2 regions of the Janthinobacterium sp. DSP2-3-3 genome follow, and region 2 is predicted to be linked to the other one. Evidence: predicted binding sites of a transcription regulator. Region 2 holds the regulator's gene; the other holds the start of a gene.
The links. The regulator NrdR, encoded in region 2, represses ribonucleotide reductase genes. The targets are predictions, from matches to a motif close to CACNANATNTNGTG.
Positions count from the first base shown of each region.

Region 1: ACP7DE_RS26405 (ribonucleoside triphosphate reductase) is a predicted target of NrdR. The motif match lies at 5,147-5,160, and genes of this name have one in related genera.

Region 1 covers NZ_JAFCWA010000019.1:24,957-32,446, forward strand. The annotation lists gene ACP7DE_RS26390 (Pls/PosA family non-ribosomal peptide synthetase) at 1-2,309, opposite strand, end outside; gene ACP7DE_RS26395 (anaerobic ribonucleoside-triphosphate reductase activating protein) at 2,458-3,165, opposite strand; gene nrdD (anaerobic ribonucleoside-triphosphate reductase) at 3,155-3,355, opposite strand; gene ACP7DE_RS26405 (ribonucleoside triphosphate reductase) at 3,352-5,100, opposite strand; gene ACP7DE_RS26410 (hypothetical protein) at 5,219-5,635, opposite strand; gene ubiU (ubiquinone anaerobic biosynthesis protein UbiU) at 5,796-6,833, shown strand; gene ubiV (ubiquinone anaerobic biosynthesis protein UbiV) at 6,959-7,490, shown strand, end outside.
Region 2 covers NZ_JAFCWA010000018.1:10,789-18,278, forward strand. The annotation lists gene ACP7DE_RS25845 (pilus assembly protein) at 1-959, opposite strand, end outside; gene ACP7DE_RS25850 (pilus assembly PilX family protein) at 956-1,600, opposite strand; gene ACP7DE_RS25855 (PilW family protein) at 1,613-2,581, opposite strand; gene pilV (type IV pilus modification protein PilV) at 2,587-3,171, opposite strand; gene nrdR (transcriptional regulator NrdR) at 3,426-3,890, opposite strand; gene glyA (serine hydroxymethyltransferase) at 4,034-5,278, opposite strand; ZMP/ZTP riboswitch at 5,390-5,516, opposite strand; gene ybgC (tol-pal system-associated acyl-CoA thioesterase) at 5,832-6,233, shown strand; gene tolQ (protein TolQ) at 6,281-6,970, shown strand; gene ACP7DE_RS25885 (ExbD/TolR family protein) at 6,986-7,426, shown strand; gene tolA (cell envelope integrity protein TolA) at 7,475-7,490, shown strand, end outside.

The DNA.
Region 1 (7,490 bases), on a different contig from region 2:
GTCATCGAGCCGATGACCACTTCCTTACCCACTTTCGCGCCCAGCGCGCGCAGCCACCAGCTATTCAGGGACGAGCCACTGAGCAGGTAGGCGGGCGCCGATTCGACCAGGCGGTCGGCCAGCCACCAGCGGTAATAGGTGACACCCCACAGCGGATAGCTGCCCGGCTTCAAACGCCCGGCAATCAGCCACTTGCCGGCAATCGCAATGGCAAATTCGGCCAAAGTCGCCAGCAGGAACACGCCGATGGAGGCGGCGATGGCGCGCGGCACGGTGTCGCCCGTGTCGCCCGTGAAGAAATGATAGGTGAAGAAGGGCGCCATCCACTGCGCCATGCGCAGGGTGACGAGGCCCGGCACGGCAGCCGCCTGGGCGGCGCCGCAGATCCAGCGCTTCAGGGCCGATGGCGGCGTCCACTCCGCCTCCGGCGTGGCCAGCGCAGGCACTTCGTTCAGCACGGCGGCGATCTTGCCGATCTGGCGATTGTGATAAATGTCGCGCACCGTCATATGGGCGTAGGCCGGATCGGCGCGCAGGGCGGACGCCAGGCGCGCGGCCAGGAAGGAGTGGCCACCGAGGTCGCTGAAGAAATCGAGCTGGCGCAAAATCGCCTGGCCGGGGAACAGCTTGACCAGGGCCGCGAACAGCGCTGCTTCGGCCGGCGTTTCCGGCACGTCCGATTCGCCCGCCTCGCCGGCCGGCGGCGCGGACAGGGGCATGGCTTTCAAGGCCTTCCTGTCAATTTTTCCCGAGGTCAGGCGCGGCATCAGCGGTAGCAATTCAAAACGGCCAGGCACCATATACGGCGGCAAGTGCAGGTTCAAGGCTGCGCGCAAGGTTTTCGCGGCCAGGGCGTCGTCGCTCGCCTCGTCGCTACCGACAATATACGCCACCAGCTGGTCGATGCCGTCATCCTTGCGCAACAATACGGCCACCGTGCCCACGCCCGCCTGCTGCGCCAGCACGGCTTCGATTTCGCCCAGTTCCACGCGGAAGCCGCGAATTTTCACCTGGTCGTCGGCGCGGCCCAGGCACAGCACCTGGCCGTCGCCATCGATGCGCGCCAGGTCGCCCGTGCGGTACAGGCGCGCGTCATCTTCGCTTGTCGCCCACGGGTTGGGCAGGAATTTTTCCACCGTCAGGTCGGGCCGGCCCAGGTAACCCTCGGCCAGGCCGGGGCCGATGATGCATAGCTCACCCGTTTCGCCGCGCGCCAACAGGGCCAGGGGACGGTTTTCACTTGGCTCGGCCACCTGCAACACCAGCAAGCCATAGTTGGGCAGCGGCGTGCCGATGGTGACGGGTTCACCGGGCCGCAGGCGCGCCAGGCTGCACGACACGGTCGCTTCCGTGGGGCCATAGGTGTTGAACATGGCGCGGCCCGGGCGCGACCAGCGTTCGACCAGGGATTCCGGGCACATCTCGCCGCCCAGGTTGATCAGGCGCAGGCTGGGCACTTCCTCGGCGAACAGGGCCAGCAATGTCGGCACTGCGTGCAGTACGGTGACGTGATTGGCTGCCAGCGCGCGCGGCAACGCTTCCGGGTCGCCCGAGATATCCTTGGGTCCCAGCCACAGGGTGGCGCCCACCAGGTAGGCGATCCAGATTTCCTCGAACGACATGTCGAAGGCGACGGAAAAGCCCTGATAGACGGTGTCGTCTTGCGTGACTTCCAGCACGGCGTTTTCGCTGCGCAGGAAGTGGCAAATGCTGCGTTGATTGATCAGGATGCCCTTGGGTTTGCCCGTGGAACCCGATGTGTAGATCACATAGGCCGGGTGTTCGGGCAGCACGGCACCGCGCGCGGGCAGGTGTTCGCCCTGCGCGGCGGGGGCCAGCAAGCTTTCCGCCGTCCACACGGGGCGCTTGACGCCGGCATCAAACAGGCGCGGCGCGAACTGCGCGCAGCTGACGACGCCAGCGCCATTGGCGTCATCGAGGCATACTTGCAGGCGTTCCACGGGCGTGTCTTCATCGACGGGCAGCCAGGCGGCGCCCGCCTTGGCAATCGCTGCCTGCATCAGCAATAGAGGAGCGCCGCGCGGTAGCCACAGGCCCACGATGTCGCCGGGCTTGACGCCGGCCGCCACCAGGCGCGACGCGGCCAGGCCCGCCTGCGCATCGAGTTCGGCATACGTGATGCGGCGCTCGCCATCGATCAGCGCGATCTGCTGCGGGCAGCGGCGGGCCGTTGCCTCCAGCAGGTCGGCCAGCACTTCCTCGCGTAGCAGATCCGGTCGCGGCGGGCCGTACAGGATGTCGGCGTGGGTGGAAGGGATGCCTGGGCTGACTGCGGTGAAATCGTTCATGGATGACGCTTATCTGTAGTGCGGTGTGAGGAATCTGACGGGCTGCGCATGGTGCACAGCACAGTTGATACAGTACAGCACGCAAGATATTTCAGCGTTGCAGAACGGGGAATTTCGCGGGGTTTTCAGCAATTATGTGGCTGCAGGTTCAACTGCCATGATTACGGAATGTAAAACGCGGAAACATGGCGCCGATTTGCGCCACAGTGCTCGCCGCCGGATAACCATGCAGGGGGTGGCCGACCAGCGCCGCATCCGCGCAGCCTTCGGCGCGGAACTGCTGCAGCACGTAGTTATCGACGCCCTTCGCGGCCAGGGTGGTGGCCAGGGCCAGCAACTGTTCGTCCGGCAGCAAGTCCGGGTGGGTGGTGGTGCGGCATTCGTAAGCGACGCCGCTGGCGAGGATAGCGTCCAGGCAGGCGCGCGCGGGTTCGCCGCTGCCGGCCACGCGGGTCACAAGACGATAGTCGGCAAACGGCGCCTTGATGTCGAAGCCGACCCAATCGACCAGGGGCAGCACTTCCTGCAGGCGCTGCGGATAGATGCAGGCCGTATGCAGGCCGATGCCGAAACCCAGCGCCTTGACATCGCGCATGGCGCGCGCCAGTGCCGGGTCCATGCAGGCTTCGCCGCCGCTGAAGACGACGGCGTCGACCAGGCCCACGCGGCGGCGCAGCCAGGTCAAGACGTCCTGCCAGGGCATGGCGCCTTCCGGCGTGCGCGCCTGCAAGTGCGGATTGTGGCAATAGCCGCAACGCCAGGGGCAGCCCTGCACGAACACCACGGCCGCCAGCTTGCCCGGGTAGTCGGTGGCGGAAAAGGGCGTCAGGCCGCCCACTTTCAAATCAGCCGCCATGGCAGGCGGGCTGGCCAAGCCGGGCGCTCGCTTCCGTAAAATACTGGCGTTCATGGAATTCGCCCTGCTTGCCGATGTTGAACGAGGCGACAGGGCGGTGATAGCCCATCACGCGGGTCCAGATTTCGCAGCGCTGGCGTTCGGTGTCGAGCAGGGTGATGGCGGGAGTAACGTCGGGACGTGCGTTCATGGTGTTTCCTCAAGTGATGGAGCAGGGTGGGCTTGCTTGCGGGCGATCAGTTCCGCGTCGCAGGTGGGGCAGAATTCGTGTTTTCCGGCCAGGTAGCCGTGGCGCAGGCAGATGGAAAACGTGGGCGTGACGGTGATGTAGGGCAGCGAGAAGCGGCTCAACGCGCGTTTCACCAGTTCGCGGCAGGCGTTGGCGTCCGACAGTGCTTCCGTCATGTACAGGTGCAGTACCGTGCCGCCCGTGTACTTGCGCTGCAGCGCATCTTGCAATTCCAGTGCCTCGAACGGGTCGTCCGTGTGGCCCACGGGCAGTTGCGACGAGTTCGTGTAATACGGATTATCGACCGTGCCGGCTTGCAGGATGGCCGGATAGCGCTTGCGGTCTTCGCGGGCGAAGCGGTACGTGGTGCCCTCGGCCGGTGTCGCTTCCAGGTTGTACATGTGGCCCGTCTCTTCCTGGAATGCCACCATGCGGGCGCGCACGTGGTCGAGCAGGCGTATCGCCAGCGCATGGCCTTCGGCGGACGTGATGTCGTAAGCGTCGCCGCTGAAATTGCGGATCATTTCGTTGATGCCGTTCACCCCCAGGGTGGAAAAGTGATTGCGCAGGGTGCCCAGGTAGCGTTTCGTGTAAGGGAACAAGCCTTGCTGCATCAGTTCTTCGATGGTGCGGCGCTTGATTTCCAGACTGACTTTCCCCAGTTCCAGCAGGCGGTCCAGGTCGGCCAGCAGTGCCGCTTCGTCGCCGCGCCACAGGTGGCCCAGGCGCGCGCAGTTGATGGTGACCACGCCCAGGGAGCCCGTCTGCTCGGCGGAACCGAACAGGCCATTGCCTCGTTTCAGCAGTTCGCGCAAGTCCAGTTGCAAGCGGCAGCACATGGAGCGGATCATGTTCGGCTTGAGTTCCGAATTGATGAAATTCTGGAAGTAGGGCAGGCCGTAGCGGGCCGTCATCTCGAACAGGCGTTCCGCATTTTCGCTATGCCAGTCGAAATCCTCGGTGATATTGTAGGTGGGGATGGGGAAGGTGAAGACGCGGCCCTTGGCGTCGCCCGCCATCATGATCTCGATATATGCGCGGTTGATCATGTCCATCTCCGCCTGCAGCTCGCCATAGCTGAAGTCCATCTCCTGGCCGGCGATGACGGGAATCTGCTCGCGCAGGTCGTCCGGGCAGACCCAGTCAAAAGTGAGGTTGGTGAACGGCGTCTGCGTGCCCCAGCGCGATGGCACGTTGAGGTTGAAGATCAGCTCCTGCATGTACTGGCGCACGTCTTCGTAGCGCAGGCTGTCCTTGCGGATGTAGGGTGCCATGTAAGTGTCGAAGGAGCTGAACGCCTGCGCGCCGGCCCACTCGTTTTGCAGGGTGCCGAGGAAATTGACGATCTGGCCGATGGCGCTCGACATGTGTTTCGGCGGGCCCGATTCGATCTTGCCCGGCACGCCATTCAAGCCTTCATGCAGCAGGGTGCGCAGCGACCAGCCGGCGCAATAGCCGGCCAGCATGTCGAGGTCGTGGATGTGCAGCGCCGCTTCGCGGTGTGCCGCGCCCACCTCCGGCGGATACACCTGGTCCAGCCAGTAATTGGCGATGACCTTGCCCGACACATTGAGGATCAGGCCACCCAGGGAATACCCCTGGTTGGCGTTGGCGTTGACGCGCCAGTCGCGCCGTTCCAGGTATTCATTGATGGACGCGGCGACATCGACCTGGCCGCGTGTGGGGGGAACTGCATTCGTCGTCATGAAACCTCCAATAAACACAACATGCGGTGTTTTTATGAAGGTTATCTACTAAATGTAGTGCCGTCAAAGGGGGCGTGCAAGCGATTCGCGTATCCTTGATCCAGGTGAAAAATACACCTCAGCCGGTTTTATTCCAGCGCGTTTCGCGCAAGATCAGCCAGCTCGCGCAAAAGAACGCGGCGCCACAGGCGGCGATGCTGGCGACGGAGGCGGGCAGTACGTGGGTCCAGATTTCCAGCGGCGAATAGGTGCTCCAGCTGGCCACGCGCGCATCAAAGGTGGCGTAGTTCGCCAGCAGCCAGTAGATGGCCAGCAGGCCCGTGCAGATGGCGGCCTGACGCAGCAGCGGCAATTGGCGGCGCGCGAACACGGCCAGCAGGAACAGCAGCAGTACGCCCGGATAGGCGCCCAGCACTTCCGGCGACAGCATGGAGATGGTCCCTGCGTTATCGCCATCGGCCGGGCCGGCCCACTGCACTTGCAGCGCGGTGAGGAACAGGGTCAGAAGGAAAATCAGCAGCGGTTTGCGGGTCATGGTGGGCATTTAAACAGGAGGAAAGACAGGCATTTTACAGCCAGGTCAAGCAAGTTGAAGGTGCGCCAGCCATGCATGCATTCCTTCACCTGCGTCAACGACTGGGCATATGGGCGGGGCTATAGTCTGCAGCCTGAGCCGATACAGGACTGTGAATATCATGATGCTTGAATCAACTACCGCCACCCGCGTGGCCGGACCGCTGGAACTGGTCTGCCCCGCCGGCAGCCTGCCTGCCCTGAAAGCGGCCGTCGACAATGGCGCCGATACCGTTTACCTGGGCTTTCGAGACGCCACCAATGCGCGCAATTTCGCCGGCCTCAATTTTGACGAGAAGGCCATCGCCGAGGGCGTGCGCTATGCCCACCAATACGGACGCAAGGTGCTGCTGGCGCTGAATACCTATCCGCAGCCGCACAACTGGGCCGTGTGGCGCAGCGCCATCGACCGTGCCGCCGCGGCGGGCATCGACGCCATGATCGTTGCCGATCCTGGCCTGATGGCCTACGCGGCGCAGCACCAGCCGCAGCTGCGCCTGCACCTGTCCGTGCAGGGCTCGGCCACGAATTATGAAGCGATCAACTTCTATCACGAGCACTTCGGCATCGCCCGCGCCGTGCTGCCGCGCGTGCTGTCGATGGCGCAGGTGGAGCAACTGATCAGCAAGACGGAGGTGGAGATTGAAGTGTTCGGCTTCGGCAGCCTGTGCGTGATGGTAGAAGGGCGCTGCGCCTTGTCCTCGTATGCGACGGGCGAGGCGCCAAATACGCACGGCGTGTGCTCGCCGGCCAAGGCCGTGCGCTGGCTGGAAACGCCGAACGGTCTGGAGTCGCGCCTGAACGGCGTGCTGATCGACCGCTACGCGCCCGGTGAAAACGCCAGCTATCCCACCCTGTGCAAGGGGCGTTTCGAAGTCAATGACGAAGAGTATTACGCGATCGAGGAGCCGGCCAGCCTGAATACCTTGGCGCTGCTGCCGCAACTGATCGCCATGGGCGTGCGTGCCGTGAAAATCGAAGGCCGCCAGCGCAGTCCCGCCTACGTGGCGCAGGTCACGCGCGTGTGGCGCGAAGCGATCGACGCCTGCCGCGAAGGCAAACCGCGCTACGCCGTCAAGCCGGGCTGGATGGCGGCCATGGACAAGCTGGCCGAGGGCCAGCAGCACACACTCGGCGCCTACCATCGCTCCTGGAAATAGCAAAACCTACTGCGCGTCCCGGGGCGCGGCCTGCGATGCTCACCGTGCTTGAGCACGGCTGCGCTTCTCGGCCTCGCCGCGAGCCGCTCGCTACGGTTTTGTCACTTAAACATACTGGAAAAGGCATGCTAAAACTATCGTTGGGTCCTTTGCTGTACTACTGGCCGCGCGCCACCGTCTTCGAGTTTTACCAGCAGATCGCCGGCACCGCCGTCGATATCGTGTATCTGGGCGAAACCGTCTGCTCGCGCCGGCATGAACTGCGCCTGGCCGACTGGCTCGATATCGCCGACATGCTGGCCGCTGCCGGCAAGGAAGTGGTGCTGTCGACGCAGGCGCTGATCGAGGCGGGCGCCGAACTGGCGACCCTGCGCCGCATCACGGGCAATGGCCGCTATACGGTCGAGGCCAACGACATGGGCGCCGTGCACTGCATGGAAAAGGGCGCGCCCTTTGTCGCCGGCCCCCACCTGAACCTGTTCAATGGCCCCAGCCTGCAACTGCTGGTGCGCCTGGGTGCGCGGCGCTGGGTGATGCCGCTGGAAATGGGACAGGCGGCGCTGGCCGAGATGCAGCGCCAGAAACCGGAAGGGCTGGAGACGGAAGTGTTCGCCTATGGCCGCATGCCACTGGCGTTTTCCGCGCGCTGCTTCACGG
Region 2 (7,490 bases):
ACGTGGGCCAGCGGCGCGCGCAGCACGCCGCCATACACGGGGGCGGCGCTGGCGGGCATGCCATTCAAGTGGCCAAACACGCCCACGCGCACCCTGCCGCCATGGCGCTGCACGGCGCCCACCGGCTTGTAGTTCTTGCCATACGCCCGGCACAAGTCGTCGCGCAGCGGCCCTTCATCGGCGTCACACACGCGTACGCGCGCAAGGAATACGCCGTGCGTGGCAGCAAAGCCTGGCGCGTCGCAACTGCCGCCCGCAGACTGGCTGAGGCTGGCATCACCGAACAGCAGGCGGTTGCGGCAGGAAACGATGGCCAGTTGTGCCAGCGCAAACGGTGTCGCCGCCGCCACGTCGGCATGCAGGACCTTGCGCGGGAAAAAGGTGGGATGGGCAAAGAAATCGATGGGGCCGTCGGCGTCGGGCAGATAGGCGCGCTGCAGCACCGTCTTGCGCACTTCGTCGATGACGCGGTCGCCGCCCGTCAAGGCAGAGCGCACAATGTCGAGCATGCTGGCGCTGGCCCAGTTGAGAAAGTTGCCGCTGAAACTGTCGCCGCCGCAGCCGTGCAGCGCATCGGCCGGCTTTAACACGGAGAAGTAAGCGGTCGCTACGCGCAAGTCTGGCAGCATGGCGCCATCCTTGCTGCGATACGGATAGCTGTAGCACATGCGCGTATGAAAGTAACCGGCGTACTCGCGCTGCGGCGCATAGTCGCCGCCATGTGCGGCGGCGGCGGCCGCATGTGTAAGGGACAGGTTGAGCAGCAGGTTCGGCGGCACGCGCGCACCGTGCAAGCCCGCGTCGGCCCGCGCCAGCGCCACCGTGGAGGCGGCGTCCGCAGGGACGCCGGCCGCCAGGACGCCACCGCAAGTCAGGCCAACCAACAGCCGCCAGACGCGGCCTGCGCGCAGCCACGCGGACGGCAGCGCGGACGGCAAAGCGGATGACAACGCCCTCATGGCCCCGCTCCAGCCGCCTGCTTGCGGTAGTAGCTTTGCAGCACGACTTGCGTGCTTTCCTGCGCACCAAAACCGATGGCCGTGATGCGGTATACATAGCTTTCCGTGGCCAGACCGCCGGCCACTACCGCCGCCTGCGCGCCCGGCGGATGAAACGGCAGCAATTCGATGAGGTAGCGGGGCCGGCGCGACGGCAGGAAACCCTGCCCCGTCTGCATGGCGGCGCCCGTAAACTGGCCGTATGGAACCGCGCGGCTACTCCCTTCGGCGCCATCCAGGTCCATGCTCAACCAGAGCGCCGGCGCATCCGGGGCTGCGGGCAGGCACAAGCCCAGTGCGCCTGCCTCGCCGCAATCGTCCGCGAACCCTGCCGCACTGCCTGATGCGAAAAGGCTGCTGCGTCCCGGCACGCCGGGCAAGCCTTCGATATCGTTCTGCGCATCCACCAATGCCTCCTCCGCCGCCTGAAACGCGATTTGCCGGTCGCGCTCGCCGCGTGCCGCCTTTTCGCCCTGCAAGGCCATCTGCGCCGCCGATATACCCAGCAGCAGGATGATCACTAGCAAGCACAGCACATACACGAGGGTGGCGCCACCGTGGCGTACACGAACTACGCGACAGCGGACGCCCGTGCCAGCCATCGTGGCGCCCGCCTAGGCCGGCCCGTTGCGCAGCATGATGCTCGCCTGCACCAGTTGCCGCAGCCTGGCGCGCGTTGCCGCGGGCAAGGACGCGCGCGCGACGCGTACGCCCGTGTCGCCAGCGCCGTGCGCCTCGGCATACGCCTTGCCGAACAGGTCGAATTGCGCCGGCCCCAGTTCCGCCATCTTGTCCAGCTGGCCCGCCTCGCCATGCAACAGCAGCGCCACGCGCACGCTGACCACGCGCTTCCAGTGCGTGCGCCGGTGAAAATCGCGCTGGCGCGCTGCCGCATCCGCACCCGCCAGCACCAGCGCCGCATCGTAGGCGTCGAGCGCGCTGGCATTGACATACTGGTTCGCCACGCCATCGTGCAGCGTATCCGTGTCGAGCCCATACAGCACCTGAAAGCCGTCGACGCCACGGATGACGGCGTCCGCGCCCCAGCCGTTTGCGCCACGGTATTTGCAGCGCAACTCGCCCTCGCCATCGGCGCCCTGCGCCACATAGAAAATGCTCCAGCCCCGCTGCGCCTCCGTTTGCGCGGCGCCCACGCCAAAGCCGGCGCAATTGAGCACGGAACCGTCGCCGCCCGCCTCCTTGCCGGCGCCGTAATAGCGCAGGGCCAGCACGTCGCTGCCATGCAAGGCGTCGGGCAGCGCGCCGCTGATGCCCTCACTGTTCTTGCCAAGGCTGTGCGCGTCGAGTCCGGCGATATTGGCACTGTCGTACGCGGCATGGGCGACGGGCGCGGCGCTGCTGTCCCAATTCACATACGCCGTCTGGCGCACGGCGCGGGCGATGCTGTCGAGCGCATAGCGGCCGTTGTCGTCCAGGCGCGCACTGGCGGACTGGTCGCCATAACTGCCGCTGGCCGCCAGCAGCATGGTACTGGCCGCCAGCATCAGCAGCGCGCCCAGCGTCAGGGCCACCAGCAACTCGATCAGGCTCATGCCCCGATACCGGCGCCATGCGTTAGGCATGCCATTCATGCGCCGCCTCCGCCCAGCTGGAATGCCAGCCTGGGCAGCGACTCGCCTGCCGCATTCACGTCGGGCGAGCCATCGGGCAAGCGGGCGCGCCAGCCCAGCTTGATGACGATGGGCGCACCTTTGCCACCGCTACACGCCCAAGGCAAGCCCTGGGCGGCGGCATCCCAGGCAGGCGCGTCGCGGCAGATACGCAGGCGCGCGCCAGGCAAGACCGATTGCAGTTGCTGTTTCCATTCGGCGATATCGAATTGCGCCAGCTCGGCCGCGCTGCAGGCGGCAGCGCCGAAACAGTCGGGAGCGCCGCCGCCAGCGTCGGCGCCGTCCGCCGCCGCGTAGGCCACGTTCAGGTAGGAATTGCCTACATCGGGACCATGCATGAGCACGCTGTTCGCGCGTATGCGTTCGGCCATGCCGGCGGCCAGTTGCACGCCCGCCGACAGCAGCGCCGATTCATGGCGCGCGCGCAGGGCGCTCAGTTGCAGGATACTGGCACCCAGCAGACCCAGCGCCAACAGCAGCAGCGACACCAGCACCTCGACAAGGCTGCTGCCATCCATGGGACCACGCGCGCCGCTATGCATGAGCTTCTCCTGCTGAGAGAATGAAAACCGGACTGGAGCCGCGCGGACGCCCGGCCCAGCTACACGATAGGCGCGCGCAGAAACGCAGGCATGAGGCAGCGCAAACGTCGCCGAGAAAAGAAGGAAGAGAGGGAGAAAGTGAAGGAGAAAAAAACGCCTGGATTGATCAGGCGGCTTGCCAGCCGAGCGCTGGCGTGGTGAAAACGGGGCGCACAACCGGCCCCATCTTCGACAAAGTGAACGTCAGGTGAGCGTCAGGGTTTGCTGCGCGCCTGCCCCACTTCGGCAATCGCATCCTGGAACTCGGCCAGGTCTTCGAAATTCTTGTAGACGGAGGCGAAGCGGATGTAGGCGATCTTGTCCAGACGCTTGAGTTCCTGCATGACGAGTTCGCCGATATAGCCGGAATCGACTTCGCGCAAGCCGCTGGTCAGCAATTTTTCCTGGATGGATGCGATGGCCGTATCCACGGAGGCGGCCGCGACGGGACGCTTGCGCAAGGCCAGCATCAAACTGCCGCGCAACTTATCCGCAGCGAACTCCGTCCGGCTGCCATTCTTTTTGACGACGGCTGGCATGATAAGTTCAATGCGTTCGTAGGTGGTAAAACGCTTGTCGCATTTGCCGCAGCGGCGGCGGCGCCGAATGGCATCCCCGTCCTCCGATACGCGCGTATCGAGAACCTGGGTATCGCCGTGCTGGCAAAATGGACATTTCATGAGCTGGCTACAACTTTATAGTAATAATGAGGGAAATCGCCGCCCTTGTACAAAGGGCGCCCGAATCACTCCGGGCGCCCTTGGGCACGACTGGAATGTGTCAGACAGAATCTTACTCTGTATGACACATTCTGGACAAATAATTATGCGTACACCGGGTGCGCGTCAGCCAGCACTTTCACCGCCGCTTTCACGCGTTCGATGGTGGCGGCGTCATGCGGATTGTCCAGCACGTCGGCGATCAGGTTGCCCACTTCTTCCGCTTGCGCTTCCTTGAAACCGCGCGTCGTCATCGCCGGGCTGCCCAGGCGGATGCCCGAGGTGACGAAGGGTTTTTGCGGGTCGTTCGGGATGCCGTTCTTGTTGCAGGTGATGTGCGCGGAACCAAGGATGGCTTCGGCTTCCTTGCCCGTCAGGTTCTTGGCGCGCAAGTCGACCAGCATGACGTGCGATTCAGTGCCGCCGGACACGATGCGCAGGCCACGCTTGATCAGGGTTTTCGCCAGCACGTCAGCGTTCTTGATCACTTGCTTCTGGTATTCGACGAATTCAGGGCTCAGCGCTTCCTTGAAGGCGACAGCCTTGCCGGCAATCACGTGCATCAGCGGGCCGCCCTGGATGCCAGGGAAGATGGCCGAATTGATGGCTTTTTCGTGTTCAGCCTTCATCAGGATGATGCCGCCGCGCGGGCCGCGCAACGATTTATGTGTGGTCGAGGTGACGAAGTCGGCGAACGGCACCGGGTTCGGGTACAGGCCGGCGGCGATCAGGCCCGCGTAGTGGGCCATGTCGACCATGAAGTAGGCGCCCACTTCCTTGGCGATCTTGCCGAAGCGCTCGAAGTCGATCTTTTTCGAAAATGCCGACGCGCCGGCGATGATCAGTTTCGGCTTGCGTTCGCGGGCCAGGCGTTCCATCGCCTCGTAGTCGATGTCTTCTTCCGCCGTCAAGCCATACGACACCACGTCGAACCACTTGCCGGACATGTTCAGCGGCATGCCGTGGGTCAGGTGGCCGCCTTCGGCCAGCGACATACCCATGATCAGGTCGCCTGGTTTCAGCATGGCAAAGAACACGCCCTGGTTTGCCTGCGAGCCGGAGTTTGGCTGCACATTCGCGCATTCGGCGCCGAACAGTTTTTTCACGCGGTCGATGGCCAGTTGCTCGGCGATGTCGACGAATTCGCAGCCACCGTAGTAGCGCTTGCCTGGATAGCCTTCGGCATACTTGTTGGTCAGCTGCGAACCTTGCGCTTCCATGACGGCCGGCGAGGTGTAATTCTCCGACGCGATCAGTTCGATGTGGTCGTGCTGGCGCGTGTTCTCTTTTTGAATGACGGCGAACAATTCAGGATCGACGTTGGCGAGGGTGTGATCTTTTGCAAACATGTAAAAACTCCAAGTATGAGGGTGCTTGTACTGGCAGGTTGGATCGAATGAGGGGAGCCGACGTTAAGTGAATAACAACATTGGATAGGCAGCCTCTTCGTGCTTTTCCATAGTGGCTACCCAGGCGAACGGCTGATGAAAAATCTCACGTTTCCCGGTGGGTGCCCACCTTTCGCCGGTCTGCCGACCGCCACAATGTGGGGATCGCTCCGACTTTTCGCCAGTTACGTGAGACGTAATGGAATGCAAATTGTAAGTTAAGTGCCCAAATTGAGCAAGGAATGCAAGCGTACGGCTATAATCGCCGCGCGCCAAAGCAGCCCAGGCACGGCCACAAGCCGCCCCGGGGCAAGACTGCGGCTCTTAAGCTGAACTTAAACCTGGCCACGGCATGTAAGCGTATGTTACGAAGCTTGCCATTGTGTACCCTGGATTTACTATACTGCGGTGCATTTTATATGCAGCTTTTGCATGGCTATCCAGCAAGCGCCCACAGTCACAAGAAGAAAAATCGCGTAAAATGTTGCTCAATCCCACTACTGGCGCAATAAACATGCCTTCAGTCTTTACCTGGAACGTCCGTGTCTACTATGAAGACACCGACGCCGGCGGCATCGTCTATTACGCAAATTACCTGAAATTCTTCGAACGCGCGCGGACCGAATGGCTGCGCGCCATCGACGTGGGCCAGCAGGCATTGCTGGAACAGCACGACGCGATGTTCGTTGTCAAAAGCGTCAACGCCGACTATCATGCGCCAGCCAGGCTCGATGACACGGTAAGATTAACATTAAGCATAGAAAAAATGGGGCGCGCCTCCATTGTTTTCCTGCAACAAGCCTGGTGCGGCGAGCGCCTGCTGAACACGGCCCGCGTCAAAATCGGCTGCGTCGACTCGGCATTGCGCCCGTGCGCCGTGCCTGATGCAGTGGCGGCCCGCATGCGCGCCGCCTGAGCCCTACCCGCCACCCCCGGACAATTCACCCAACAGACTGCCAGCCAATGAACGTTACACAAGATCTTTCTTTCCTCGCGCTCATCTCCAATGCCCATTTGATCGTGCAACTGATCATGGCCCTGCTGCTGCTGATTTCCCTGACCAGCTGGACTTACATTTTTCGCAAGATGTTTGCCGTACGCCAGGCGCGCAAGCAAACCATCGAATTCGAACGCAGCTTCTGGGCCGGCGGCAACCTGCATGCGCTGCATCAAAGTGCCAACGGCAACCGCGACCAGAGCGGCGCGCTGGCGCGTATTTTTGACGCCGGCATGGGCGAATTCATCAAGGGCAAGGCTTCCTACGGTTCGCGCGAAGCGCTGGACGTCGGCGCCGTGCTCGACGGTGCCCGCCGCGCCATGCGCGCCGCTTTCCAGCGTGAAATGGACGTGCTCGAATCGCACCTGGCCTTCCTCGCTTCCGTCGGTTCCGTCTCGCCGTACATCGGCCTGCTCGGTACCGTCTGGGGCATCATGAACGCCTTCCGCGGCCTGGCCAACGTGCAACAAGCTACCCTGGCCGCCGTCGCGCCAGGCATTGCCGAAGCGCTGATCGCCACCGCCATCGGCCTGTTCGCGGCGATACCCGCCGTCGTCGCCTACAACCGTTTTTCGCATGACATTGACCGCCTGGCGATCCGCTTCGAGAGCTTCGTCGAGGAATTCTCCAACATCTTGCAGCGCCAGTCGCGCTAAGAGGGAGCAGCGTCCATGGGTTCCTCATTCAATAGCGGCGGCATGCGCGGCGGCCGTGGCCGCAAGTTCAAATCCGAGATCAACGTCGTGCCGTATATCGACGTGATGCTGGTGCTGCTGATCATTTTCATGGTGATGCCATCGTCGAACAATCCCAGCGTGGTGAACTTGCCCAACGCGGAAAGATCGGCCAAACCGCCCGATGACTATATTCAGATCGTGCTGAAACCGAATGGTTCGCTGTCGATCGGCGTGATCGGCAAGGAACAGCTGTCGCCGGAAACGGAACCGAACCGCGACGCGCTGCTGCGCAAGCTGCGCGGCTTGCACGAGAGCAATCCCGACTATCCCGTGATGATTGCGGGCGACAAGGAAAGCAAGTACGACGATGTGATCCAGCTCATTTCGGAAGCGAAAAAGATGGGCATTACCCGCGTCGGCCTGGCCACCAAGTAAGCGCAGCACCCTGTTTCCAGACTTGACCGTTTTTAGATAGACTAGACTTTGCAGACCAAACAAA